DNA from 4 places in the Alteromonas sp. 38 genome. Region 1 is predicted to be linked to each of the others. Evidence: predicted binding sites of a transcription regulator. Region 1 holds the regulator's gene; each other region holds the start of a gene.
The links. Region 1 encodes sigma-54, which starts transcription at its own class of promoters, with help from an activator protein. Its sites were predicted from a motif close to GTTGGCACGNNNNTNGNNT; they were not measured.
Positions count from the first base shown of each region.

Region 2: glnK (P-II family nitrogen regulator) is a predicted target of sigma-54. The motif match lies at 4,758-4,776, and genes of this name have one in related genera.
Region 3: FLAVO9R_RS13155 (EF-hand domain-containing protein) is a predicted target of sigma-54. The motif match lies at 5,248-5,266, and genes of this name have one in related genera.
Region 4: FLAVO9R_RS12090 (BON domain-containing protein) is a predicted target of sigma-54. The motif match lies at 5,544-5,562, and genes of this name have one in related genera.

Region 1 covers NZ_LR733300.1:829,538-837,015, reverse strand. Annotated here, with positions in the region: gene lptB (LPS export ABC transporter ATP-binding protein) at 1-338, shown strand, start outside; gene FLAVO9R_RS03560 (RNA polymerase factor sigma-54) at 414-1,898, shown strand; gene hpf (ribosome hibernation promoting factor) at 1,928-2,215, shown strand; gene ptsN (PTS IIA-like nitrogen regulatory protein PtsN) at 2,224-2,667, shown strand; gene rapZ (RNase adapter RapZ) at 2,706-3,551, shown strand; gene FLAVO9R_RS03540 (HPr family phosphocarrier protein) at 3,551-3,823, shown strand; gene mgtE (magnesium transporter) at 3,982-5,340, shown strand; gene FLAVO9R_RS03530 (cache domain-containing protein) at 5,378-7,396, opposite strand.
Region 2 covers NZ_LR733300.1:427,570-435,047, reverse strand. Annotated here, with positions in the region: gene FLAVO9R_RS01820 (hypothetical protein) at 1-195, shown strand, start outside; gene FLAVO9R_RS01815 (Dyp-type peroxidase) at 237-1,166, opposite strand; gene ggt (gamma-glutamyltransferase) at 1,217-2,896, opposite strand; gene FLAVO9R_RS01805 (ammonium transporter) at 3,080-4,327, opposite strand; gene glnK (P-II family nitrogen regulator) at 4,360-4,698, opposite strand; gene FLAVO9R_RS01795 (hypothetical protein) at 4,923-5,753, shown strand; gene FLAVO9R_RS01790 (DMT family transporter) at 5,771-6,652, opposite strand; gene FLAVO9R_RS01785 (AraC family transcriptional regulator) at 6,867-7,478, opposite strand, start outside.
Region 3 covers NZ_LR733300.1:3,022,561-3,030,038, forward strand. Annotated here, with positions in the region: gene FLAVO9R_RS13135 (nSTAND1 domain-containing NTPase) at 1-2,910, shown strand, start outside; gene FLAVO9R_RS13140 (DP-EP family protein) at 2,923-3,288, shown strand; gene FLAVO9R_RS13145 (hypothetical protein) at 3,623-3,955, shown strand; gene FLAVO9R_RS13150 (GGDEF domain-containing protein) at 3,991-4,947, opposite strand; gene FLAVO9R_RS13155 (EF-hand domain-containing protein) at 5,440-6,231, shown strand; rRNA gene rrf (5S ribosomal RNA) at 6,618-6,733, opposite strand.
Region 4 covers NZ_LR733300.1:2,776,264-2,783,741, forward strand. Annotated here, with positions in the region: gene pyk (pyruvate kinase) at 216-1,652, shown strand; gene FLAVO9R_RS12075 (5'-methylthioadenosine/S-adenosylhomocysteine nucleosidase) at 1,838-2,722, shown strand; gene FLAVO9R_RS12080 (DUF2891 domain-containing protein) at 2,836-3,948, shown strand; gene FLAVO9R_RS12085 (hypothetical protein) at 4,163-4,525, opposite strand; gene FLAVO9R_RS12090 (BON domain-containing protein) at 4,898-5,509, opposite strand; gene FLAVO9R_RS12095 (endonuclease/exonuclease/phosphatase family protein) at 5,803-6,789, shown strand; gene FLAVO9R_RS12100 (hypothetical protein) at 6,854-7,435, opposite strand.

The DNA of each region.
Region 1 (7,478 bases):
TACGTAATAGTACGGGTATGAGTTTATCCGGTGGTGAACGTCGCCGGGTAGAAATCGCGCGAGCATTAGCCGCTGATCCGCAATTTATTTTGCTTGATGAGCCATTTGCTGGTGTTGATCCTATATCGGTTAATGATATAAAGAAGATCATTCAACATCTTCGTGACAGAGGAATTGGAATCCTCATCACCGATCACAACGTAAGAGAAACACTGGATGTGTGTGAGAAAGCGTATATTGTGAGCCAAGGCGAACTCATCGCGCAAGGGACAGCAGAACAAGTTTTAAGTAATCAGAAAGTAAGGGATGTATACCTAGGAGAACAATTCAGGCTATAGTTACTGTAACCGAATTGTCATTTTCAGTTTTAAGCACGGGTATATTCACAACAAGAGTTTAAAAATAAGACGTAGATGAAACCATCTTTACAGCTAAAGTTCAGTCAACAACTTACCATGACACCGCAGTTGCAGCAGGCAATCAAGCTGCTGCAGTTGTCTACGCTCGACCTGCAACAAGAGATTCAGGAAGCACTAGACTCAAACCCACTTTTGGAAGTTGAAGAAGGCGGCGATGACCATCCTGTTGAGAAAAACAACATGGACGGCGACGACCCTTCTGTAGAAGCTGCTCCTACTGCATCTAGCGATTCGTTAGAAGCAGGTGACGCGCTTGAAAAGAACGACCTTCCCGATGAACTGCCAATCGACAGTACGTGGGATGAGTATTACTCGGCCTCTTCTGCTCCCGCCCCTGGTCCATCAAATAATGATGACGACCAACTGTTTCAGGGTGAAACCACCGACAATATTCAAGACCACTTGCTATGGCAAATGCGGTTAACCCCGTTTTCGGATACCGACCGCGCCATTGCTACCGCCATTATCGACTCAATCGATGAATCTGGTTACCTGAACGTCCCCATCGAACAGATTTTAGAATCAGTGAATTCTGACGACGTAGAAGAATTGGTGGAAATGGACGAAGTTGAATGTGTACTCAAACGTATTCAAATGTTCGACCCTATCGGTTCAGGTTCGCGTACACCGCAAGAATGTTTGCTTGTACAGCTTCGCCAGTTCTCAGACGATACGCCATGGCTTGCAGAAGCAAGACAACTTATCAATGAGTACTCGGACCTACTTAGCAGCAAAGACTACCGTACGTTAATGCGCAAGAGCCGTTTGAAAGAAGATCAACTTCGCGAAGCCATGCGCTTACTGCAAACGTTGAATCCTCGTCCAGGTAGTGCATTAATTACCAAAGAACCGGAATACGTTATTCCTGATGTTTCGGTAAACAAGAAGAATGGCCGCTGGGTGGTAGAACTTAACCCCGATAGCTTGCCAAAGTTAAGCGTAAATCAGCAATATGCCGCTATGAGCAGACGCTCTAAAAACAGCAGCGATTCGCAATTTATTCGCTCACATATGCAAGAAGCCAAATGGTTTATAAAAAGCCTTGAATCAAGGAACGACACCTTGATGAAAGTAGCAAACTGTATTGTGCAGCAACAAATGGGCTTTTTCGAGCACGGCCCAGAAATGATGAAACCAATGGTGCTAAATGATGTCGCAGAAATGGTAGATATGCATGAATCCACCATCTCACGTGTCACCACGCAAAAATATATGCATACCCCACGTGGCATATTTGAGTTGAAATATTTCTTCTCTAGTCACGTAGCAACGGAATCTGGTGGTGAGTGTTCATCTACCGCTATTCGCGCACTAATTAAAAAGCTTGTGGCTGCGGAAACGCCCAGCAAGCCATTAAGCGATAGCAAGATTGCTCAATTGTTGGCCGAACAAGGCATCAAAGTTGCCCGGCGGACAATAGCAAAATACCGGGAATCATTATCGATTCCGCCGTCAAACCAACGCAAAAGCCTTATTTAAAGGCCTTGATAATTTAAGGAAGACGAAATATGCAAATCAACCTTACCGGTCATCATGTCGAAATTACTGATTCTTTGCGTAGCTATGTCGATACTAAGTTCAGCAAACTAGAGCGTCACTTTGATCACATATCTAATGTGCATGTCATCCTGAACGTCGAAAAACTTAATCAAAAAGCCGAAGCCACCATGCACCTCAGCGGAGCAGAAGTGTTTGCTTCATCACATAACACCGACATGTATGCGGCGATAGACAGCATGATCGACAAGCTCGACAGGCAAGTTATCAAGCATAAGGAAAAGCTGAAAAAGCACTAAATATTAGTATGGAAATTCAAGCCATAGTAAGTTTGGACCGCACCGAGTGTGCGGTTCAATGTAACAGTAAAAAACGTATTCTAGAGATTATTAGCGACATTGCTGCTAAAAATAATCCCGACATCGATCAGGCCACAGTGTTAAATAGCCTACTCGCCCGTGAACGAATGGGAAGTACGGGTATTGGCAATGGTATTGCATTGCCTCACGGTCGATTACCGGGCTTAGAACACGTTATCGCCATTATTGTAACCAGCAACCCTGCCATCGATTTTGATGCGCTTGACGATCAGCCCGTAGATATATTCTTTGCCCTGTTAGTGCCTGAAGAGAAAACAGAAGGTCACTTACAAACACTTGCTACCGTTGCGGGAAAACTAAGTGATAAAGAAACGGTGAAAGCCATTAGGCGGGCCTCCACCAGTGACGACATTATTACGGCTTTAAGCTAATAAAGCACAGCACCATATTTTAAAAGGGAGAAATGCAGGTGAAACTGATTATTATCAGTGGTCGATCCGGTTCGGGAAAATCAGTTGCACTACGTGCCCTTGAAGATTTAGGCTACTATTGCGTAGATAATATTCCGGTTAACCTTCTCCCTACCCTTACTCATACCGTGGTTGATGAATATGACCAAGTCGCGGTAAGTATCGATGTAAGGAATCTGCCAAAAAATCCAGCGGACTTGGTAGAGATTTTAGATTACCTACCCTCGTCTTGGTCTATGACCATTGTGTATATTGACGCCAGCGACGATGTGTTGGTGAAACGTTTCAGCGAAACCCGCCGATTGCATCCGCTAGCTAAGCTCAACAAATCTTTATCTGAATCGATAAAAGCCGAATCAGACTTACTTGCGCCTATTGTTGAGCGCGCCGATTTGTATATTGATACGGATAAGCTCACAATTCATCAACTCGCAGAGCTTATTCGCGAGCGAATTCTAGGTAAGAAAAGCTCTCGGCTAGTATTGGTCTTTGAATCGTTTGGCTTTAAACACGGCATCCCCAAAGACGCCGACTATGTATTTGACGCCCGCTTTCTCCCCAACCCACATTGGGAGCCCGATTTAAAACACTTAACTGGCTTAGATGCCCCCGTAGAAGTATTTTTAGGTTCCCAGCCTGTTGTAACCAAATTCATTTGGCAAATTCAGAACTTGATAACCACATGGTTACCTCACTTAGAACGCAATAACCGTAGTTATGTCACCATTGCGATTGGTTGTACCGGCGGTCAGCACCGCTCAGTATTTATTGCTCAATCGTTAGCGAAAACCTTTGGCGAAATGCATCCCGATGTACAAATTCGCCACCGCGAGTTAAATCAGTAATGACCATCGAAAAAACACTTACCATAGTCAATAAATTGGGCTTACACGCCCGCGCTGCCACACAGTTGGTTCAGTTAGCCAATCAATTTGATGCAAAAATAGTGTTGGTGAAAGGCGATAAGAAAGCCGATGCTAACAGTGTGCTGGGCTTAATGATGCTGGAAAGCCACCAAGGTGAACAGGTGAACGTTGTGGTTGAAGGTAATGATGCCGAAGCAGCATTAAACGCCATTGAAACGTTAATTGAAGGCCGTTTCAACGAAGACGAGTAATGCTGCACTCGCCTGTGTTACGATTTTCGGTATAAAGCCGCCTATAATTTCACCACATAGCCCGTAATTGTCTGTCGTTACTGCGCTTTTGTCATGACAGCGTCATGGCAATTGCGATATCCTACCGTTATAGAAAATTCCATTTTTAGGCGAAAGCAGTGGCAGAAGCACTGGTCTCAAAATACGTACAAAGCCAACTTCGGGCACTTAATGGCGCGTTAAATAACGGCCAATTTGTTTCTGTACGTAAGCTTCTGCTGGAATTACCCCCTTCTGATGTTGCACATATTCTCGAATCTAGCCCAAGCCGCACCCGAGATGAACTGTGGGAGCTTATTGATGGTGATTTCCACGGTGATATTCTAGAAGAACTCTCTGACGACGTACGTAACGGTATCATCACCAAAATGCTGCCTGCAAACGTCGTAGACGCGTTAGAAGAAATGGATACCGATGACTTAGCGGTTACCCTTAGCAGCCTTCCAGAACCAGTGCTGCAAGACATTCTAGAATCAATGGATGCACAAGACAGACTTCGTGCAGAGCAAGCATTGTCTTACGGTGAAGAGACAGCCGGCTTCATCATGAACACCGACACGATAACCCTTCGCCCTGATGTGACCATTGATGTAGTACTTCGTTATATTCGCCTTAAAGGCGAATTACCTAAAAACACCGATACCTTTTATGTAGTAAACCGTACTGATAATTTAGTCGGTATCGTACCGGTAACGCGATTACTCACCGCTGAGACTGAAGCCAAAGTATCAGATGTCATGGATGAAGAATCTGAAGCGATTCCTGTGCATATGCCAGATGATGAAGTGGCGAGCTTATTCGAACGCTATAACTGGCTATCAGCCCCTGTCGTTGACGAGAAAAACCGCCTAGTAGGGCGTATCACCATAGATGATGTGGTAGATATTATTCGTGAAGATGCCGAGCACTCTATGATGAGTATGGCGGGTTTAGATGATGACGAAGACACTTTTGCCCCTGTGCTTCAAAGTACCAAACGACGCTCTGTATGGTTGGCAGTAAACCTGGTTACCGCGCTAATGGCAGCCATGGTAAGCGACTTGTTTGAGGCCACACTGAGCCAATTAGCCGTACTCGCCATACTGAACACCATAGTACCAAGTATGGGCGGCGTAGCGGGTAACCAAACCCTTACGCTTGTTATTCGTGGTATGGCACTGGGTCACGTAAACGCCAGCAACTCCCGATGGTTAATAAGCAAAGAAATATCTATTGGCTTCTTAAATGGGGCCATTTGGGCAATATTAATTGCTTCGGTAATAGCGCTTTGGAAACAAGACTACATGCTAGGCATCATTATCGCCTTCGCCATGTTGGTTAACATGATAGCCGCAGCGCTAGCAGGCGCTACTTTGCCGCTCATCATGAAACGTTTGAAAATAGACCCTGCACTAGCAGGAAGCGTAATACTCACAACCATCACTGACGTGGTGGGTATATTTGCATTTTTAGGTACTGCGACCCTGTTTTTAATGTAATACCGTGACAATCGCCTACGAGTTGTTCTAAAGCTATTTAGCTTGGCATCATGATGAATGCCACCACATCATTTTGATAATCACCGGTTGTTTTATACTCTCTATACCCTTTAGACACGGCAACACCTATTGCGTATTTCTTACCTTGGTAATTTGTAATTCGAGAGTCTTTTTCGCCAGTTTTTAAGCCTAAAAGTGTGTCGTCTATCTCGATAACCTCTCCCACCTGCTGAGGGCTACCTTCTGTAGCAGAAATAATCATCCCATCACGCTGACAAAACATGCCAAAACAACCCGTTACAGTATACCCGCTTTCATCTTTAGGTAGCGAGTCGTTTAACATTTCAGTGAATTGTGGCTCACTGTCAAACACAATTCCTATACCGCCAACCACATTATTTCGTTCTACACTAGTGATTGACGCGTTGTAGATGTAGGTGTACTTATCATCATACTGCGCGCTAGGAACAAATTTCGACACCGAATATTTTTGTGAATCAGCACACTTTAACGCATCGAAAGCACCACTATGAGTATCAACTTTTTCTCCCACAACCGATGTATGTTTGTTGTTGGATACCGCGATAATAATGCCATTTTTGTCATAAACATATAAATTGGCATAGACAGTGTATAGGTCATTAATGTATCGAAGAATATTTGCAATTTCTTGTTGAGCATCAGGCACAATAGTTGGAAGTTGCAAATACTGACGGAATACTGTGGTAAGCGCCCACCAACGACAATCGTTCGCTCTTTCGTATAGATTTCTGTCCATAATGTCTACCGCTAAGCTAGCGCAAAACCTCACGTCAGCAAGCCGTGCGCTCAACACAGTAGATTGTAGGTTATCGATAGAATCAGAAAAAATTAACGCTATGCTCTCGCCGGTTAATCTTATCTCAGATAATACAGGCATGAATTCAACAGCATTCTTACGTGCCGCAGCAATAATGCCATTCAAGACGACTAAACTCAGATCGTCATTAATTAACATGGATGTTTTAAATATTTGCTTTAAATCATCAGAAAAGAGTTGAGAATTGAGTAACTGACAAGCGTCAGTTTGAAGCTGCCCTTTTTCATTTGAATGCTTAAAGGCATCATTTAATGGCGTCATGGCAACGCCTTGCCATGATAAACCTTTGAACCCCTGGTATCCCTTAGTTTCGGAGGTGGTAGCTATAAAGCTTTTGTGTTTTATAGTGACTAAGTCAGGAGATCCACACTTAGGTATTGTTTCCCCAACTTTGAATTTCTGTGAATGGCTGGTCGCCATGACTTCTCTGTTTTCAGACACAATCATGATGCTGCTAGCGGCACGTTCAGATTGCAAATTGCTAAAAATTGACTGCATTTCGTCGTCAAACTTAAAGCACAAACAAAGAATTCCTACTGTTCTCGCACCCGTGTCGTTACTATCTTTTATTACACAGGAATAAATCAAAGAATTGCGCTTGTGAGGCTGCAAATCTGAATAGCGAAAGGTTTCTATATAGTCGTCTTTCGATGATAACGTTTTTGAAACTAGCGGATCTTCGCTAAATTCAATTGGGCTATCAATATCCAAATTGGCCTTTACCCGCCCCTGCGTATCCAGAAGAATAATCTCATCATATACGCTATATTTTTTTACGTACTCTTCTAAGCGGTGATGAATTTTTTTAGTGTCTTCGGGCTTTCTTTCGTTATCGAGCAAGAATGCTCGGATATCATCATCAGTAGCCAAAAAGCCCACATCGGCAGTACGTTCAAACAAATTTCTGATCAGAATATCGATGGCCACTTGAGATTTGTTATGATCATCAGCCAAACGCTTTAACAAATGCTCTTTCATCAGGTTCTGAATCAGCCGTCCCTGTAATTCAGAGAATTTCTGTTTTGTGCTAAGCATTTCTTCTAAAATGCTATCAGACACATTATGGCTATTGATTTTACCTATAAGCGAAATTTTACCCCACCAATGGTTTAAGTCATCAAACCTATCGTTGTAGCTGTTGATGAGAGGAATTGCCGCTTGTAATTTTTCTCGGTTCTTTAAAAGTAATTGTTCCACTACTGCACTGCCTATTATTTTTATTTTCTGACAAATAGTTGTTGTGCTTGAAGAACGAAATTTCTTTTACAATATTGTGGTT
Region 2 (7,478 bases), 400 kb from region 1:
TCGTCCGCCAACAGTTTATTGACCATATTACTAAAACCGGTTCAGGCCACATTGAGCTTGGTTATGCCATGGTGGTGGTATTTGATCACCCTGATGTTAACCTCACAAGATAAAGCGATTGACGTTGGGATGGCGTTACGCGAAGCATCACATCGATGGGTGTCTTATATATCAAAACATGCTGCTGCCAGATGACTGGGATGGCGCCTTAACTATTCAGTATAGCCTCACCGACGTTATTCAGATTCTATCTTTTTCGCCTGCTCGCGAATAAAAGTAACGGATGGCGCAAAAAAGGCAGCGCCAGTTTCCGCGTTGGTGAAATCTAACCAGCGGTCATAATCTCCATCACCATTGCCGTATATTTGACTATGTAGCATGGCTTTAAAGGGCCTAGCACTGGCCGAGCAACTCACGAACAGTAAACCTTGCGACACCATATCGCCATACGGCATACCTTGTTTAATCAGCCCTGCTTTACCACTTTCAGTGGTAATTATGTTGGCGCGAACACTATGAGAAGATTCAGATTGTTCTGCACTCACTAAGTTATGCTGCTGAGTGGTTCCCATCACTTGTTCTTGCTGCCGTGATGAGAGGCTGTGCCAACGGCGCAAGTCATGTTTGTAGCGCTGTACGTGTAGATAACTTCCACCGATAAAATCAGGATCGTTTTCATTTATGATGGCAACCTCTCTGCGTTTCATTCCACGAGGGTTGTCTGCTGCATACAAGTACCCGGTAAGATCGCGACCATCAAGGTAACGAAAACCACGAATTTGTTCTACCATTTCTACGTGTAATCGAAGTAAATCCATGACCTCAATGCCAATAGCATGGCAAATATCTAAACGGTCAGCCCTAATTTGAATAAACAAATCACAGGGCATTGTAGGCGCACTTCTATCTTCACATTGCATATCAGGGAAAGGCATCAGTTCTACTGGAATTAAGCCTGGGTACACTTCAGTCCAATAGCCAGTTCCAATAGCCACAACACCGGTCACCATAGCTTCGTAATGCTCAGACTCAAAGTGTTCGAATATATCTAACACGCGGGCAAGCTTCGCCCTTACCGCCTCACTATCGTCATCAATAACGTTAAGCAGTAAATATTGCGCATGTAAATTAGGTTCTGCGCAAATCCCTTTTTGTGGTTGTGTCATGGGCACTCTTATTGTTATTTAACCATGGCGAACAATGATACGAGTGTGTATTAATAACCCGCAGCTTGTCCATCTTTTCGGCTTTCAGAAGCCCCAAAGTAAACGTTGCGCTTATCATCCCACATAATTGCCTGATAGCCCCCAAAAGCACCAACAACGCGACGCAATGTGTGACCTCGCTCCATTAACTCTCGCTGTACTGTCTCATCAAATCCTGATTCAAGACTGATATAACCGCCATCAAGCATTAACTTGCCTGTTGGCGAACTAGAGCCGCTGTGCAAAATACGCGGAGCATCACCCGCTTCTTGCAAATTCATACCAAAATCGAGCATGTTCACAATAATTTGCGCATGCATTTGAGGTTGAGTACCTCCGCCCATTACACCAAAGCTTAAAAACGGCGCACCATTACGAGTAACAAATGCAGGGATAATGGTGTGAAATGGGCGTTTTTCAGGCTTAAGCTCGTTGAAATGACCTTCTTCTAAGGTAAACATCTCCCCGCGATTTTGCAGCACAAAACCAAGCCCTGGGGGTGTCATCCCTGATCCCATACCGCGATAGTTACTTTGAATTAGCGATACCATGTTACCGTCTTTATCGGCCACCGTTAAATAAACTGTATCACCATCGTAAATACCTGCGTCTACACGTTCTGCGGCTTTATCGCCGTTAATAAGCTGCTGACGTTCAGTGGCGTAATCTTTGGAAATTAACCACTCAACTGGAATGTCGTTAAATGCGGGATCAGCATAAAACTTTGCGCGATCTTCAAATGCTAACTTTTTCGCTTCCACAAAGGTATGAATATACTCGGCAGAATTAAAGCCCATGCCTTCGATGTCATAGCGCTCTAATATATTGAGTATTTGTAATGCCGCAATACCCTGCCCATTAGGGGGAAGCTCCCATACATCGTAGCCGCGATAATTTGCTGATACCGGCTCTACCCATTCTGACGTATGCGACGCTAAATCAGCATAAGAAAGGTATCCACCTTGCGATTTCATATAGGCGTCAATATTTTGCGCAATGTCACCCTTATAAAAAGCATCTCGCCCGCCGGTTGCCATTTTTTCGTAGGTTACCGCGAGGCCAGGATTCTTAAAAACATCCCCTTTTTTGGGGACTTTCCCATTAATAAGAAACGTTTCTGCAAACCCATCGTAATGACCTATTCTTTCGTTGTTCATTGCTAAGTAATAAGCAACCAATTCAGAAACAGGAAAACCATTTTTAGCATATTCAATGGCCGGCGTGAGCAAAGCCGTCATAGGTAACTTGCCAAACTTTTCATGTAGCATAAACCAGCCATCTACTGCCCCAGGCACAGACACTGGCAGTGGGCCAAATTTAGGTATTTGCGCTAAACCTCTATCGTTAAACACTTGTTTGGTCAGCAGCTTTGGAGAGCGGCCCGATGCATTTAACCCAACTAGCTTGTTTTCCTTTGCATCCCACACCATTGCGAATAGATCGCCACCTACCCCCGCTCCTGTGGGCTCAACAAGCCCCAGCATAGCGTTAGCAGCAATGGCGGCATCTACGGCACTTCCACCGCGTTTAAGAATATCAAGAGCCACTTGGGTAGCAAGAGGCTGGCTTGTCGCAGCCATACCATGTTGAGCAATAACTTCTGAACGACTCGCAAACGGCGCGCCGGTAACCCTATCGTACCCATAAGCCATTTGACTGACACACAGTAGTAACAAACATCGCAACAGCATGATTTACTTTCCTAATAAGAGAACAAACCTAATGTAGCATTATTGCTAACTAAGTAAATTATCAATAGTTTAGCGTTATTTTTAACTTTATGAAAAACGAAAAAAGCCCCGCAGATGCGGGGCTTAAGATTGGTGATACAGGCATTATCGTTATTATAAGTAATTTTGCCTGTTCAGACTTCCTTACGTACGGCCGTTGGTGAAGTCAGGATAAGCTTCCAGACCACATTCACTCATATCAACACCGTCGAATTCTTCTTCTTCAGTTACACGAACACCAATAACGGCTTTAATCGCTAACCAAACAACTAGGCTTACTACAAACACCCAAACAAAGATGGTAGCAGCACCAATTAACTGACCCACAATGCTTGAACCGTCGTTAGTGAATGGAACAAGGATAAGACCAAGTAAACCAACCACACCGTGAACAGAGATCGCACCTACTGGATCATCAATTTTAAGTTTATCTAACGCTACAATGCTTAGTACTACTAAGATACCACCAAGGCCACCGAATAAGGTTGCTTGAAGCGGAGTAGGCGTTGAAGGCTCAGCGGTAATTGCTACCAAACCAGCTAGTGCACCGTTAAGGGCCATAGTTAGGTCAGCTTTGCCGAACATAATGCGTGCTAAGATAAGCGCTGCAATACAACCACCAGCTGCTGCGGCGTTAGTATTCATAAATACAATCGCAACCGCGTTTGCACTTTCAACTGTAGCAGTAGCAAGTACTGAACCACCGTTAAAGCCAAACCACCCCATCCATAAAATGAATGTACCTAGCGTAGCAAGTGGAAGGTTAGCACCTGGAATAGCGTTAACTTTACCATCAGCAGTATATTTGCCTTTACGAGCACCGAGTACCAGGACACCAGCTAGCGCTGCAGCAGCACCTGCCATATGAACAATACCAGAACCTGCAAAGTCAGAGAAACCAAGGTCACCAAGGGTGTACATGCCAAATACAGCTTCACCGCCCCACGTCCAAGCACCTTCCATCGGATAGATGAAACCAGTCATTACAACAGCGAATGCTAAGAAAGCCCAAAGCTTCATACGCTCAGCCACTGCACCCGAAACAATAGACATTGCCGTTGCAACGAATACTACTTGGAAAAAGAAGTCAGCAGAAGGTGCATACGTTGCTGCATCTTCAGCAACACCTGTTGCGCCGTCACCCATAATTCCACCTAGGAACGGGCTCCACTCGCCGCCGCCATACATGATGCCGTAGCCGCAAATCATATACATGGTGCTAGCAATGGCAAATAACGCGATATTTTTAGTTAGAATTTCTGTCGTGTTTTTAGCGCGTACTAAACCAGCTTCTAGCATGGCGAAACCTGCCGCCATCCACATAACTAGTGCACCGCAGATTAAGAAGTAAAAGGTATCAAGTGCATACCCGAGTTCAAATGTAATTTCCATTATGCTTTTCTCCGCAAATTAATCGTTTTGGCTTACAACGCGTCTGTGTCTGACTCGCCAGTTCGAATACGTACGGCTTGTTCAAGGTCGTAAACAAATACCTTACCGTCACCAATCTTGCCCGTCTTGGCTGCGCCAACGATGGCTTCTACCAAGCGATCTACCTGATCGTCCTGAACTGCAATTTCCAGTTTGACTTTAGGTAAGAAATCCACTTGATATTCCGCTCCGCGGTAAAGTTCAGTGTGTCCTTTTTGACGTCCGAAACCTTTCACTTCGGTAACGGTTAGACCGTCAATTCCGATTTCTGAAATGGCTTCACGAACATCATCTAGCTTGAACGGCTTGATGATAGCTGTGACTAGTTTCATGAGTTGCTCCAGTTTTTTAATGGTTGTTTTGCACATTTCGTGTCTTGTACAGGGAAGTAAACCAAGAGATGTGCCACAAATATTTAGCAAACAAAAACAATAAGTTAACTAAAATGATGTGCATTTTATTTACATTTAACGCACAATATTGGTGCATTGCGCCATCAATGCCCATTTTTGGAGCGTGGTGAGGTAAAATAACTGAAATTAGCGATGAAATTAGGATGGAACTAATTAGTCACGAAGCAGGTCAGTTAATAGGTATGACAAATATCACCCCTTCCATAGAGCTCAACTATGCGCCTGAACGTGCGCAGTTTTTTCGTGCAAGCAATAAGAGAAAACTCGCAAAAGGCTTACTTATCTCAACCCTTTTACACCTGATTGGGTTAGCAATAGTCATTTTCTCCACAACATTTGAAAGCGGCGTAACACCTGTACAAAAACCTGCTCCCATTAGTGCAACCTTGTATTTCCCGCCCGTTAGCGTAAAGCAGCCTGTTATCAGCCCAGCTGACCAGGTAGAAGCTGAGCCGAAGGTAGACGTTACTCCCCCCCCTGAAAATGACGCTTCTGCAAAAGACACTTCCAGAATAGACAAGCCGATTGCAACCCCACGCACATCGAGTCCTTCAGTGGAGGAAAATCCAGTACAAGAAACTCAATTACCAGAAAAGATGACTATTGATAGCAATGCGACCAACAATGATGCCGCAGTTAGGAACCAAAAAGCTGGTAGCTTAAATTTATCTCCTCGGGCAGGTGCCGCCCAATTTTTCAATCAACGAGAGCAGGAAGTGGTAGCTGAAGAAGGTTTGCGAGCTGCCAAAGCCCATAGACAAAAAATACAAAGCCCTGACCTTGTTGATACCAGAAAAGGCGAAGAGGATAAAAGCTTTGATGCAAGACCAGTGAAAAAAGTAAACTGCTCTGGTACAACAAATAAAACCCTTACTATTTTAAGTGGTATTACGGGCGGTACGCTTGAGTGCAGCAAGGGCAGCGATTATGAGCGTTTCATCGATGAACGCGTCGCTAAAAAGCCATCGAAATAACGAATCAAAAAACTACGCTACTGCGCGCTTGCCACTCGCCGATGTCGACGTTTTATAATTAGCGCAGGTACAGCATTGCTAATTACCGCGCCCAGCATAATAAGTGCAATTGCCATTGTAATTGCGCCAGACAGTGTACTTATTCCAAATAGAAATAGTGCAATACTGGAAATGACTGGTGTGGCAAAGCTTAGGCTTGCTAACAACTGGCGATTACCAAATTTAAGCCCAATATCCCATAGGTAAAACGCGCCGCCTACAGGCCCCAAACCTAATAATATGGCACTTACCCAGACGGTAAATGAAAGGTCCCAATGGCCTGACTCAAGGGTTAAATGGGAACCCAGCGCCAATATTGCTACTGCAATCGATATCCAGCCAATGTCTTCAACATCGCTTTTAGTGCCAGCCATAAACCACGAATAACCCGACCAAATTAAGGCGCAAATAAATGCCAGCCCATAGCCTAGTGTATATTCGCTGTTAAAGTGAATGCTTTCACCCCCTGTGACTAAAATTCCGCAACCAACAAACCCTAGTGCCCCCCCTATCACGGCAAACGCCCGTTGATGCGCATTAGCCACAGCAATACCGAGCAGCAGTGGCCAAAGGTAGGCAATAAGGCTTGCTTCGATGGGCGGTGCGTAGCGAAGGGCAAGGAAATAACAAAAGTGAAATCCAAATAGACCACAGGTAGCCACTATCCATTGGGTAAGTGTTAATTTAGGCAATTTGTATAAAGATTCTCGCTTGATTAGTCGCTTTATAAAAAGCAATAAAGCAGAAACTGAAAAGCAGATGAAAAGTAACTGGAAAGGCGGCACTGACGATGCGTAAACACCCAATACAGCTAATACGCCCCACGAAATGATGGCCACAAGCCCTATAAACGTTGCCATTACTTGCCTATTGTTAAAAGTTAAGAAGCCTAAGCATAACCGTAATTGTATATTCTATCTGTGCAGAAAAGGCGGTGTGGTTGATTTAAAAGCCTGATTTTCAGTTAAACTTTGCTGCGTTAATGAATACTACGCTTTCAAATATTTTGCGGGCAAATACTACTCGAATAAATACTTAGCTAATAAAAGGGACTGATCATAGTTACCTTCTTGGCTATCGACGTTTAAAGTGTGAGGGCGGCATGCCCAGATGCTGTTTAAACCGACGGGTAAACGCAGACACATCGTCATACCCCACGCTTGCAGCCACCGCAATAATAGGCATATCTGTGTTGCTTAGTAAGGCCCGCGCTTTCTCCATGCGCACATTAATAAGGTATTCCCTTAGCCCCACCCCAGTAGCGGCTATAAAGCGCTTTTTAAATTGTGTTGCGCCCACACAGGCAATGTTAGCAAGCGACGTGATAGTGTGTGGATAGGCGACATCTTGGTGAATGCAAGAAAGCACTGGAGCAATACGTTTATCGGTGGCAACACCGCGTTGCTGTTGAGCTAAAAGTGCCGAGAACAAACCTAGCATGGCATCATTTTCATCATAAGTTATGTGATGTGTTAATTGCACTTCAACGTACGCTAAAAACGCCTGCATGGGTGTGCTTATTCGAAAAATGGGAGCGCCTTTAGCGGATAAGGAGCCTTTAGCGGGTAAAGAGCCTTCTGCAAATAAAATGCCGCCAGCAATATTGCCCGGCACCGATTGCAAGTCCGCTACAATGAATTTCGCCAGCTCATCGGCAGTAAAGCCATGAATGAACCCAGGCGCGAT
Region 3 (7,478 bases), 2.2 Mb from region 1:
TCTCCGTTCCCTGGCTTAACCGCGTTTACGCAACAAGAAAGCCAAGTTTATTACGGTAGAAATGCGGCAGTAAAAAATTTACTGGCTAGGCTTTCGGATCAATTTACCAAAAAACGCCCTTTTACCCTTATTATCGGCCCTAGCGGTTCAGGTAAAAGCTCGTTAGTGCACGCAGGTTTATTACCTAGGTTATTAAACAACAAGGGCGCCAATGGTGTTCATGCCATCGATTACGCCAGTATTGATATTGCAGATATTCAGACGGCACAGATTGTGGAAGAACTTGCCGCCTGTATGTTAGATTGGGATATCAACGATGCCCCGTTGTTTGAAGGGGAAAGTGCCGATTCATTAGCGGCAAAACTGAAACGCGACCCTAAGCCGGTTATTCATTTAGCGAAAACTAAACTTACAACTGCAAGCCAGTACAATAACGTCGCTTTCCCTTGCTATGTAATAGTACTCGATCGCCTTGAAGCCTATTTGGCCACTAACCATGTTGATAGTACCCAAAAGGAAGCGGTGTTTACGCTGCTTGAAGCATTAGCAGAAAGTGGATTCATTTTAATGCTTTTAGTATGTCGGAATGATTTTTACCATCACTTAGCTGCCTACCCCACCCTAATGAAAAATAAAGAGCGTGGAGCACATTTCGACCTTACGCCCCCTTCGGCCAGTGAATTAAGCCAAATGATACGCCTTCCAGCTATTGCCGCAGGGCTAGAGTGGGAAGAAGATAACCATACCGATGTTACGTTAGACGACATTATACTTACCGATGCCGCGGCAGAACCCAACTGTCTTCCATTATTACAATACACCTTACAAGAACTGTACTTGCAGCGAACAGCCAACTTGCTGCAAGTTAGTACCTACAAACAGTTGGGCGGTATAGAAGGCGCAATTGGCCACAAAGCTGAACAGCTTTACCAACAGATGCCGGCGTTAGTGAAAACTGCACTCGACCGCGTGCTTCCTCTAATTGTAACGCTTACCCAAGATGGCAGTAACTTAACCAGCCGCACCGCATTGTGGAGTGAGCTTAGTAACGATAACGAGAAAAACTTTGTCGAGCTAATGGTAGAGCATCGGTTATTTGTATCGCACCTTTATCAAGACAAAGCCTGCTTTAAAGTGGCGCATGAAGCCGTCCTTAGGCGCTGGCAGCGAGTACAAGGTTGGATTCAACAACACCAAAGCGCGCTGGTAAGCAAAGGCAGATTAGAACAACAAACCAAACAATGGCTGCAAGATAACAAAAGTAAGGCGTTTTTACTTACACAAGGTAAGCCCTTAACTGATGCTTTGGCGTTAAACGCCGACACTAGCTTAACACTGACGAATGACGAATTAGCGCTCATTCGGGCGTCACAGAAAACGGTGCAACGCAAACGGGTTATTCGCGGGGTTACCTTTGCAGCCCTTGCTTGTTTAACCGTAGTTTCATTTGGTGCCATGCTACAAAGTCAGCAATCGCAACAACTGGCCGAAAGGAAGCGATTAGAAGCTGAAAATTTAATGGGCTATATGATAGGTGACTTTGCCAATAAACTACGTAGCGTAAAACGTATGGACTTATTGGAAGGTATCAGCGAACAAGCACTGAGTTATGTTGAACAAGCTCAGCAAACGAGTGAATATGGATTTTTTACCATTAGCCCGCCAAAAGCGAGTTTCGAATTGCGTTTTCAACATGCGCTTTCACTGCAAGCTATGGCAGAAGTACGATTTTATAGAGACGATGTAGCCACCGCGAAAGAAGCTTACGAAGAAGCCGATGTACATATAAAGGCGCTGTTGAGCGATGCACCCAATCACTTCGAGCTACTTAAAGCGGCGGGGGCAAACGCATTTTGGTTGGGCCACATTGCTTATAACGATGGTTTGATGGACATAGCCAGAACGGCATTCGAGCGTTACCTAGCTTATAGCGAACGTATGCTAGCAATAGCCCCAGACAATACTGACGCTATGCTAGAAGTGGCCTACGCACAAAACTCTTTGGGCTCTCTTGAATATGAAAATTTTGAATTTGGTAAGTCGATTGAATACTTCAGTGCATCACTAAAGCTCAAACAATATATCGCTGAACAAAACCCTGATGATCTTGATGCTCAACTTTATGCTGCCGATACCCTGTCGTGGATAGCGTCGGCTACTGTTCATACTGGGGAATATGAAAAAGCTTATGGATTGTACGAGGATGCTGAACAAGCTTTTGAAGATATATATATACTTCATAGTTCTAATGCTGCCGCCATTGAACCTTATGTTGCAGTTCTTGTTCAAAAAGCGCTCTTAGCTAAAAAGTTAATGCTGAAAAAAAACTACGGCACAACACTAGAGAAAAGTTATATAATTGTAAAACAGGCGATCTCGCAAGATATTAACAACAGTGAATGGCAATTGGCTTTTTTTCGTATAGAAGCACTTTTACTAGTAAGTGATTCAAGTTTTAAAAGCTCTATTGATGCTCAGCAGGTATTAGCCAAGGTAATTGCATCTAATGCAGAATGGATACTTTTTCCCTTAATTGAATACTTTCAAATGAATTCGCACTGGGAAATTATTACTCAAATTCAAAAATATATACGCTCAATTACCCCAGAAATTATTGAGTCTTCATTAAAATCCCGTGAGCCAAGCTTTACAGAATATAATTTAAAAACAAAAAAAATATTATCTCAATTTATTAGAAGTGAAAACATTTTTACCGATGAGCGCAAAAGTTTACTTTGTCATGAGCTTCAACTTACCACATCGAAAATCGTCGAAAAATCTTATCACCCCGATGCAATTTTACCGCATTTTTTTGCGAGTCAATGTACTAACAATACTTCTAAAATAAATGGTACTTTGAAAGCTCACGCAAAAACTTTGACCAAACCTTTCTACTTTGATTATTTATAAAAGGAATAAAATATGTCTAATCCAACACCGATATTTCAGTTTATGGTTTCAGTATTTACGGACGAAACTCCACCTCGATATGCTATTTATGATACCTCAGGCAACCCTGCAACAGGTAATGTAACAGTAACTGAGTCCAGTAGCATGATAATGTATACTTTGAAGAAAGAGTCTAGCGATTTACAATTCGTGGGCCCAGTCATATCTGGTGATTTAGATAATGACTTGACTTACAGTATAACTGAAGATGGGCAAACTATTATCTTTGTAGATTCAGACTCAGCAACAGAAAGTATTTGTATGAAACTAGTTACAGCACCTAAGTCGAGCGTTTATACCAGTCAAGATCCACAAATCATTAATAAACAGAAAAATTAATTTTATAGAATTGGCGGCTGTTAGCTGCCAATTCTGGTTTAAAATGCGCTTTAATATCTGAGGACTTACTTAAGCCTCCCTGTTTTTATTCTATACACCAAACAATACTGATATAGTTTTTATGCGCTAAAAGTAGCGTGTTTATTTTTTAATTTTTGAAGGGAATAAAAATGAAGTCAATATATAAAAATAGTAAGACATTGCTTAAGCCATTGTTTTTTTTGCGGTACTACTCTCTTTCTCAACGTTAGCACAAGAAGCCACATCAACAACAAATTCAACTGAAACGACTAATACGGCCACCTTTACCTTACAGCTTTGGGCACCGGATGAAGTGCCGCCTGCCGATGCCAAACATGTGGAAATTGGTGAAGGCTATTACTATCGCTACACACCCGAAGCAGTTGCATTTGATGGCAATACTAATCGTAAATTGAATATCGAATTTTCGTCCGCTTTAAATGACCGTTACGCCTTTCGTTGGGTTACCGCAACCAGCCCTGGTGATGTAACCTTAGAAGATAAGACCGATGCCAGCATACACATTGGTGTTGATGACGGTAACGACGTGGCAGACGATATTTATTTAGAAGTATGGGTTTTCGATACCCAAACCGGCGAACGGTTCATGTGTGATCCACAAATTATAAATAGAAAACCAGTTTAAAAATTTAGGGCTTCGTGAGGAAGCCCCATTCTATTTCACAAAAAACAAATCTGATCTCTTCCCTGAGACTTAGCCTGATAAAGCAATGTATCAGCCGCGTTCAACAAACCTTCTTTTGAACTGTAGCGGTTCTCCATTTGCGTTGCCACACCCATGCTTACTGTTAACTCTGATTCTTGCGATAACGCAAACTGCCTGGTACTTAATTGCGATATATGTCGCTTAATACGTATGGCTAACAATTGGGCGGTCTGTGCTGAACATCGGGGCAACACTAAGGCAAACTCCTCACCGCCATAGCGTGCGGCTAAGGTATCGCGATTAGGAAGGCTTAACGAAATAGTTTCCCCTATTCTCTTTAAGCATCTATCCCCCGCTATATGGCCATATTGGTCGTTGAAGTCTTTAAAGTGGTCGATATCAATAAATATAATACTTAGCGGTACATCGTCTTGCTCGCAAAGATCCCACTGTTTATCAAGGTATTCGGCAAACCGATGACGATTAGCTAGCCCTGTTAAATAGTCGGTATTAGCTTTGTGTAATAGAGAACCGTACTCTGCCTTGTGAAGCGTAAGGTCGCGGAGTATGCAAAGATACAATGTATTCGCCGATGAGAATGCTTCTGGTAGCGTTGATATCGACATTTCAACACACACATGTGTTTGGTTGTCTTTGTCTGCTTGAAGGTTAACTTCCATAGGAGGGGCGGAAATTAAACCTCTTTGGCCTGCATCTAAGCTCTCAATAACATAAGTTTGTGACTTACCCGTATCATCTATAACTAGCTCAAGTAAATTATGCCCTAGCAGTTTGTCTTTTTCTATTCCCAGTAATGAGGCGGATGTAGAGTTAAGCATTTCAATAGTGCCGTTAACATCTATAACGACAACTGCTTCATTGAGAAAATTAATCATGCGCGAAAGTGAAGAATCCTGGTAAAAGTTAAAAAGCTTCTCTGTGGGTTTTTTATTAATATTTTTACTAAGCATTGTTGAAAACATTCCTTATCCCCTAGCTTTGGGCCGTATTGATTGAACAAAGCTTACGGATAAATCTCAAATTAAACCTTCTGGTTACCTTACGAATTAAAACACTGATTTAATTGAAAATTTCAGAGTCAGGAAGGTTAAATCTCGAACCAATTAAGAAGGGAATGGAGCTTTTAAGCGGGAATGTCTGAGCTATGTAACACAGTGCATATATTTCACAGCTTGTGTCTTTTTAACACTTTATTTACCTATGTCGTTCAGGCAAATAAATAAAAGTGCATTTAAATCAATATATTAACGTTTGGCACAAAGTATGAATAATAAATCAGGAATGAAACAGTGTGATTTACTAAACAGGAATAAAGATATGTAGGAGTAGAAGTACGGAAATACCTTCGTGCCTTTTAGATTGTCGTCAATACCGTGAACAGTTTCGGCATTCACTTCTCATATTTAACCCAAAGCATTACACATGCAAAGAAGGAATTTATTATGAAAAAGCTAACGTTAGCAATGGTTATTGGCGCAGTAATGTCTACTTCCGCGTTCGCTGCCCATCATGAATCTAGAATAACCTCAGACTTTGAGGCACTAGATGCAAATGGCAACGGCATGCTTTCCAAGGAAGAGGTTAAGGGAAGTATTACTGAAGAGACTATGTCTAAAATAGACACAGACAGTGATGATAAGATTAACCGTTCTGAGTTTACTGACTACATTAAGGCGAAACCTGAAAGGTTTACTGACGAATTAGTGGTTAAAGAAAAAACAAACCACGATTGTAAAGCCAATAGCGCGCACCAACCCATGGACGAGAAAGAGGCTATGGGAACAGGTGGCGATGTGATTAGCGAAGCAAATAAAGAACTCCGCTCTGAAACGAAAGCCAATGCAAACCATGATTCAATGAGCAAGACATCCGCTATGGCTAAACAGGATTCCATGGGCGCAGATGGCGATGTAATTAGTGAACAAAATAAAGAAATGCGTTCTGAAATGAAAACTAGCGACACACAACACTCAATGAAACATGGTGATGCCATGGACGAAACGGGTGCTGTGATCAGTGAAAAGAACGAAACATTACGTACAGAAGTTACGGATGCTGCGAATATGCGATTCGATGAAGCCGATGCTAATAAAGATGGTGAACTATCTAAACGTGAAATTGAAAACGCAGGTATTAAAGGTGATTTCATGACCATGGATAAAGATGGCAACGAACTTATTACTCGTATGGAATACCGTAGATATTTTGAAGAAATTAAGACAATGGGCCAGTAATACTAAGCCTAATAGTCGCATAGTTTAAGCCCCGCCCTGCGGGGCTTTTTATTGCCTGTTCACTTTCTTACAGGCATAAAAAAAAGGGCTATCCGTTAGGATAGGCTTCGTTGTGAAGCAATCGTTGTGAAGCAATTTCTTCGAATGGGATTGCTTCACAACGAACTATGGCAGTGTGGAGGGCCACCCCTTCGCTAATAGGTTTCACTTCTGAGTTCGATGGCTCATATACCACGGGGTGCAGAATCATGATGCTTTTTTGGAATGAGCGCGCAAGGAGGACCTGCAGTACGCTCAGTTTTTTACTACGGCGTAACTGCTAATATTATTTTCTATTAGACATAAAAAAAGCCCTTATCATACGATAAGGGCTTTCTTCGAATGGGACCTGGCAGTGTGCTACTCTCACATGGGGAAACCCCACACTACCATCGCCGCTAATACGTTTCACTTCTGAGTTCGGAATGGGATCAGGTGGTACCGTATCGCTATGGCTGCCAGGAAAAACTGGTTGCAAACGTTTGTTTGCGTAATACCGACTTATTTAGTCCATATTACTTTAATAATTAACAATTTAGGAATTCTGATATTCACGTAATCAATCTTTGAGCACTGAGTACTACTACTCTCGTTGCTTTAATTAGCTTTGTCTTACAACACTCAAGATAAAAAGCCTCTTGGGCGTTGTATGGTTAAGCCTCTCGGGCAATTAGTACAGGTTAGCTTAACGCCTTACAACGCTTCCACATCCTGCCTATCAACGTCATCGTCTATAACAACCCTTCCGGACTTGGTTTCGGGTCTATACCTAGCAACTAAACGCGCAGTTAACACTCGCTTTCGCTACGGCTCCGCTATTCGCTTAACCTTGCTACTAAATATAAGTCGCTGACCCATTATACAAAAGGTACGCAGTCACCCCATCACTAAGCACCCTGCTTGATTTTTGGCGGTTTACCGTTGGCTGCCTCGCAGGTCAACGTTAACGCTTATCAAACGGTTGCACTTTGTGAGTCACATCACTAAAGGCACTTAGTGATGGGGCTCCCACTGCTTGTACGTATACGGTTTCAGGTTCTATTTCACTCCCCTCACAGGGGTTCTTTTCGCCTTTCCCTCACGGTACTGGTTCACTATCGGTCAGTTAGGAGTATTTAGCCTTGGAGGATGGTCCCCCCATATTCAGTCAAGATAACACGTGTCCCGACCTACTCGATTTCACAACAATGGTTTCTTCGTGTACGGGG
Region 4 (7,478 bases), 1.9 Mb from region 1:
AGTGAATGGCATTAGTACTCTTTATTGAGGTGAATGACGTAACTGGTCGGCTCAGTTCTCATTTCTTCATCTTTCATTCACATTTATGTCAGATTCATCTACTATTCTGTAATAAAATTACGTAAAGCGATTACAGGTCAACCTTTGTACAATATGCATAGGCTAGCCATATATCTATTTGTGCTTCATCACTTAAAAATTGCGACGGACTCCTAATGACCAGAAGAACGAAAATTCTTGCTACGCTTGGCCCTGCCACTGATTCACTCGAAAAAATTCAAGAACTGATTGCCGCCGGTGCAAACACGGTTCGCATGAACTTTTCACACGGACAAGCAGAAGATCATATCGAGCGTGCGAAGCGCGTAAGAGAAGCAGCTAAAAACTTAGGTAAGTACGTTGCCATTTTAGGCGATTTGCAAGGGCCAAAAATTCGTGTTGCACGTTTTGCTGAAGGCGCGGTTCAGTTGTCTATTGGCGATAGTTTCACTCTTGATGCTGAATTAGATCGCGATGCCGGTGATGCTAAGCAAGTTGGTATCGACTATAAAGCACTACCTGATGATGTAAGTGCTGGCGACATTTTGTTACTCGATGATGGTCGTATTCAACTTAAAGTAACCGGCGTAGAAGGCCGCAAAGTGTTAACAGAAGTGACTGTTGGCGGTAAATTATCAAACAATAAAGGCATCAACCGTCAAGGCGGTGGTTTGTCTGCTGAAGCCCTTACAGAAAAAGATAAGAAAGATATTATTACTGCTGCTGAGATTGGTGTTGATTACCTTGCGGTTTCATTCCCTCGCAGTGGTGAAGATCTTAATTACGCAAGAAAGCTGGCCGAAGAAGCGGGTTGTTTTGCGAAAATCTGCGCCAAAGTTGAGCGTGCAGAAACCGTAGCCACTGATGAAGCCATTACTGACATTATCAGTGCGTCAGATGCTGTAATGGTTGCGCGTGGTGATTTAGGTGTAGAGATTGGTGATGCCGAGCTAGTGGGCGTTCAGAAGAAGCTTATTGCCCGTTCACGCCAACTTAATAAAATCGTTATTACTGCAACGCAAATGATGGAATCGATGATTGATAGCCCTATGCCTACGCGTGCAGAGGTTATGGACGTTGCTAACGCAGTACTAGATGGTACTGACGCGGTTATGCTTTCAGCTGAAACAGCGGCGGGTAGCTTTCCAATTGAAACTGTACAAGCAATGGCGCGGGTTTGTGAAGGTGCTGAGACGCACCCTAGCGTTAAAATTTCTAAGCATCGTATGGATGAGCTTTTCTCATCTACCAGCGAATCAATTGCTTTATCAGCAGTATACGCAGCAAACCACTTACCTAGCGTAAAAGCTATTGTAGGATTAACCGAAAGCGGCAATACGCCTAAGTTAATGTCGCGTATTACTACTTCTTTGCCTATTATCGCGATGTCTCGTCATGAAGGCACATTAAATACTATGGCATTGTTCCGAGGTGTTAAGCCGGTTTATTTCGATTCATCGAAAAGCGAGCCTGGTCAGTTGAAATATGACGTAGTTGCAGCACTAAAAGCCAAAGGTTTAGTGCAAAGCGGCGACAACATCATTTTAACTTATGGTGATGAAATGGAAAAAATTGGTGCCACCAATACGCTTAAGATTGTTGAAGTAGAATAAGCGTTATTCCTACTTAGCACTTTTTAAAAGGCAGCCAGGGGCTGCCTTTTTTATGCGCATCCTACACTCTGCATTCCCCCTCACTTACTGTCTATTCACATTGTAATTCACATAACGAACTGGTAGAAATGAAAGGCGCTTTTACTCGCAGTTTACTTACTCTTCTTACTTTAAACGGAATAACAATGAAAATAACCGCTCCACTTTTTTCCGCGTTTTTTGCGCTACTTTGCTTTAACAGCATGGCTGAATCTTCCATGAAGAGCGTAACCGTAACCTCTTCTGAAACCCCATTAGCGCCAATCATGATTCAAGGCCCAATGCCTATTGAAGCAGAATATTTCGCATCATTATTAACCGACGTACGAGTTGAACATTCAGGTAACGCCACATTCTATTTAGGGACGCTAAACGGTCACCCTATCGTAGTGGCTAAAACAGGAAAAGGTTTAGAGAACACTGCTGCGGCAACGGCCATAGGCATAAGTCGTTATCAGCCCAGAATCATTATTAACCAGGGCACATCGGGCGGACACGATCCTAAGCTTAAAGTCGGTGATATCGTATTGGGCGAAAAAAGCGTAAACGCGAGTAATTTCAAGACCCCTAAGCTAGAAGCGGGCGAAGGTTCGCGCCCTCTTACGTGGATCCCAATGGATTTAATGGCTTCAGAAGGCAGTGCAGGCGAAGGTGACAGTGCATCAGATGCTGAAAAGATTCGTTTTTATGCAGGTGATGAAATCTTACTTGAGCTCGCGATGTCCTTAAGCAAGGAACACAAAAGTGGAAACGTTGTGAAAGGCACCATCGGCAGCGGTAATTTTTGGAATAACGAAATTGACCGCATTGCATGGCTTCACAAAAATCTAGGTACCAGCGTAGAAGAAATGGAATCTGCGTCGGCAGCGCAAATTGCTCATGCTTATGGCGTACCTTTTCTTGGTATTCGTATTCTGTCGAACAACATTACCAATCATGGCGAGTATAACCCTAACACGGCAGAGGCTTGCCAAGTGTTCGTCAAAACCGTTGTTGAAGCATATATCGCGTCGTTGCAAAAGCCTTTATAAAAACCTTAGCGAGCGCATTTGAAAGATTAACCCCATTATTTGCCGCCACGTTATTTTACTTTTACGACGAATAACGTGGCACTCCCCCCTTAAGACAGATTGGCATTTATTTTATGAAATTAACTATGCTTCGTAAGCTTATACTCGTGCTCACCCTCGTTACACCATCGCTGATAGCAAAGACTGTAAACACCAACGTCTCATCAAGTGACTTAACGGTTGTAAACCGTTTTGCGCAACTCGCTTTAGCCTGCGTTCATAAAGAGTACCCAAACATTATTAAACACATGATGACAGGGACAGAACATGTTAAGCCGCCTAAACAGCTGTACCCTGCGTTTTACGGCTGCTTTGATTGGCACTCTTCTGTACATGGCCATTGGTTATTAACCCGAATCGCCAGCCAATATCCAGAAACGCCACACTACCAAGACATTGTAAAACACCTCGATATCAGTTTTACCAAAGAAAACATTACTGGGGAAGTCGCCTACTTTAGCCGTGAGGGTACAGGCACAAGTTTTGAGCGTCCTTATGGGCTTGCATGGTTTTTACAACTAACTAGTGAACTACGTGAGTGGAATTCGCCCGAAGCTAAACAATGGTTAACCACCCTACTGCCACTTGAGCAAAAAATCGTGGCCAATGTAACAGATTGGCTCCCTAAACTTTCGTTTCCTATTCGTGTGGGCGAACATAGCCAAACTGCGTTTGCATTCGGCCTTATGTTAGATTGGAGCCGCACTGCTGGCGACGTTGCATTTGAAAATTTGCTCACCAAAACCATCACGCGATTATACGCAAATGATGTGAATTGCCCTTTGACTTATGAACCTTCAGGACAAGATTTCTTATCTCCGTGTATTGCAGAAGCTGACTTGATGCGCCGAGTGTATTCAACTGAAAATTACGCCAAGTGGCTATCTGCTTTTTTACCCAGCATTCCCATTGATGGCGAAGCTTCATGGATAAACGTAGCCACTGTAGTGGATAAAAGTGACGGTAAACTTGCGCACCTCGATGGCTTAAATTTAAGTCGTGCATGGATGCTTGAAGGTATCGCTTCTGCGCTACCTTCGGGTGATAAGCGTGTAGCAGCAATAAATAGTGCGGCACAAGCACATAAAGTTGCAGGAGTAGATGCGGTGATAAACGATATGCATTATATGGGAAGTCACTGGCTTGGTAGCTTTGCCACCTACTTAGAAACCCAACGTGGACTTTGAAAACTAATGTATGCCAACAGCATTGGATGAAGCCATTAGCGTGGGGGTGAACACCGTTAGCGCTTAATGAAGGCCTCAAGACTCCGACCTTATGGGTAACTTTTGCCTATTAAATAATAGTAGTGAGGATAGGATTTAGAATAAGGATAAAATTAAGGGCACAAACCTTGAACCGTTAAAAAATAGAAAAATGAACGGCACAGAGTTGGCGAGCTTAGATGCTCGCAAACTCACTAGTCGCGACAGCATACTGTGTTTGATGGTGAACTAAAATATTCTTTGCGCGGCCAATTAAGTCATCACGCTTAAATGTCCAATTTCGTAGGTCTGCCTGCTTCGCCTCTGCAAGATAAAACTCGATACGAGTTTTACGTAATAAATCACGCTTTTGAGATACATCGAACTCGGTTTGAGCAAGTATGCGCTCTATTTTTACAATAGAGGCGTGATGGGATTTGTTTGAATCATCAGCGTTAGCTTTACCTACATAAGCCATGTTATTCGTTAACACACCTGCAAGCACAACCAGCAGAGAAATTAAGACACCTGAAACTAACCAATTTAATACTTTCATCATTCACTTCCTTTTACATCTAACTTGCGATTATCCATGTAAGAACGCGATGGTTCTAAATGACTACTGCACGTTGTAATTTAAAAAAATCAATTACAAGTTGTATTGCACATTGTGTTCCAAATTTCTTACTGCCACCTAATTACGGCGAGGAGTATACGCAGCAACGGATAGGAAGAAAACCCGACAAAGGTTGTAAGACAAAAGTTGTAAAGTAGATGGGAAAATACTACATATTGCCGCGAAAAAACGGGATATTCAAAAAAGACGTTAAATTCACTTCTTCACTCAATACAGAGTGTTATTGTAAAAATATAGCATTTACTAGACGTAAAAAAGGGGCCAATTGGCCCCTTTCACTTTACCGATAACGGCTTAGTTTTTCATTGCTGTTTCAGTAATGACCTGCAAATTATCTTCAACATTTTTCACATCTGACGCGTTTTTCGCTATTTCGACAGCTAGCTGACGCTCGGCATCTGAATCTACGTTACCTGTTAGCGTAACGTTGCCAGCTTCAACATCTACATCGATATCAAAACCAGAGATGTCGCTATCCATCAGCAGACGGGTTTTAATTACGGTAGCAATTTTGGCATCAGTAAGTGTACCTGTTTGCTCATCGTATTCTGACTCAGCGTCATCTGACATGTTGCTTGCCATTTCGTCCATGTCTTTCTCTTCAATAACAGAAAGCTGGTTATCTACTGACATAACACCGTCGATATTTGATACTAGCTCTTCCGCTAATTTCTTATCAACTGAATGATCTACTTTACCTGTTAGAACAACGTTTCCGTTGTTTACATCTGTATTGATATCGAATGAATCAAGGTTGCCGTTGAATAGTAACGTTGCTTCGGCTTTGCCGTCTATCCACGCATCCTTAGCGCCTTTTTCCCATTTGTTATCTGTCTCCATGTCACCAGCAAATGCTGCAGTTGTCATCGAGGTCGCTACAAGTATAGAAAGTAATGTACGTTTCATAACAGTTCTCCTTTGTTGAAACTCGTAGTAGGTAATGCGAAACCCGAGCCAACATAGCAAGCAACTGATTAATATAGATTTATATGAATTTTGTTCGAAAAACACTTATCAACATTCCTGCAAACTTTTCGGTCTATGAGCATTTTTTACCTACATCTTGCCTAACCGGAACGAAAATTGAATATTCATTAACCAATATACATATTATTAATCGAGCAATAGCTATGCTTGTCTTGTTTTAAGGGTTTGTGGGCAAGTCAATAACGCGAAAAACAAATTAGTCAGGAACGACAATGAATATTTTACTGAACACCATGGCGATATTTCTTATTGCTGTCACTTTAGCGCCATCACTACCATCGAAACATTGGCTCGTGAGGGTATGGGAATTTCCACGGCTTCAATTGCTAGGCTTGATGGTGATGGTAATAATTGCTCGAGGCGTTATGTATCCATCTGAGCTTTCTGGATTTAACACACTTATTACCGCCGTGCTTTATATCGGATTAATAGCCTGCGCTATTTACCAGGCTATTTGGATCTTGCCTTATACGCTCTTTTACAAAAAGGAAGTGGTTAAAGCATCTTCTCAAGATGCCGGTGAGAGTATCAGTATTTTGTCGAGCAATGTCTTTATGCCTAATGAAGATTACGACAAGCTACTGAAGCATGTACGTGACACCAATCCAGACTTTGTCGTTACCCTTGAATCTAATAAACGCTGGGAAATCGCTTTGTCTGCGTTAAACGAAACTCACCCTCACCAGCAGCATTGCCCGTTGGAAAACTTATATGGCATGCACCTTTACAGTAAATACCCACTGAAAACCGCCAAGCTGAACTACTTAGTTGAAGATGATGTGCCCTCCATGCTTGTCACCATCGATATGAAGGGACAAGATGTGATACTTTACTTTTTACATCCGAAGCCACCTAGCCCCACAGAAAACAAATCGGCTAAGCCCAGAGACGTAGAACTCACTATGGTAGGCGATGAAATAGCTAAAAAGCACGGGCCTATTATTGTTGCTGGAGACTTGAACGATGTGGCATGGTCGCCTACTACCCGAAAATTCAAAAAAATAAGCGGTATGCTGGACCCAAGAATTGGTCGCGCATTTTTCAATACGTTTCACGCCCATTACCCGCTGATTAAATGGCCACTGGATCACGTGTTTCATTCAAGTCACTTTATGCTGGAAGATATTAGAAAGCTGCCTGATATTGGCTCAGATCACTACCCGCTACTAACGCGATTGAAATTGAAGCCAAAAGCCTGATCACAGAAAGTAAAAAGCCGCTATAAAGCGGCTTAATATTGAAAAGCACTAGGCAAATACACGACTAGGTGGGCACATGATGTGCGGGAGCTGACCTCACCGCTTTCGTATTATGATTGACACACCACATTACGCTTTCACACGCCTCTTCACGACGTTTAAAGTGAGCGAGCCCAATAAGCTTATCTTCCCGCGGCCACACCGCTTGTTTCAAAATAGCGGTGTCAGTTTCGCTAAGTGCGCTGGTATCTAAACTCATTTCAACCGCTTTTTTATTGGGTTTGATCAGCGACGGTTGCGCATCGGTGATAATGCTTTTTTTGACGCACACATATTCACGCAGCACGGGATCTCTAACCACACCAATATATTCATCATCACAAATAATGGCCGGCCACCCTTCAGAGATTCGGCTTTGCCAGAACATAACCACAGTGAAGGCAACTAAAACAAACAAGGTTAAACCAATAAACTGACTGTCTAAATCCGGCGCAACAGACACAATTATTCCTACTAACGCAGCAAACAATATCCATCCACCAAATACCCTTCGCATGGCATTGGGCGAAATACCAGAAATAACACTAACCTGTTTTAACTGGCTTTTGTCATAGTTGCGAAGTTCAACTACCGATTCAGAGTTCACAACTCTCTCCACTTGATTTTTACTCACTTTATAAATATCTAAT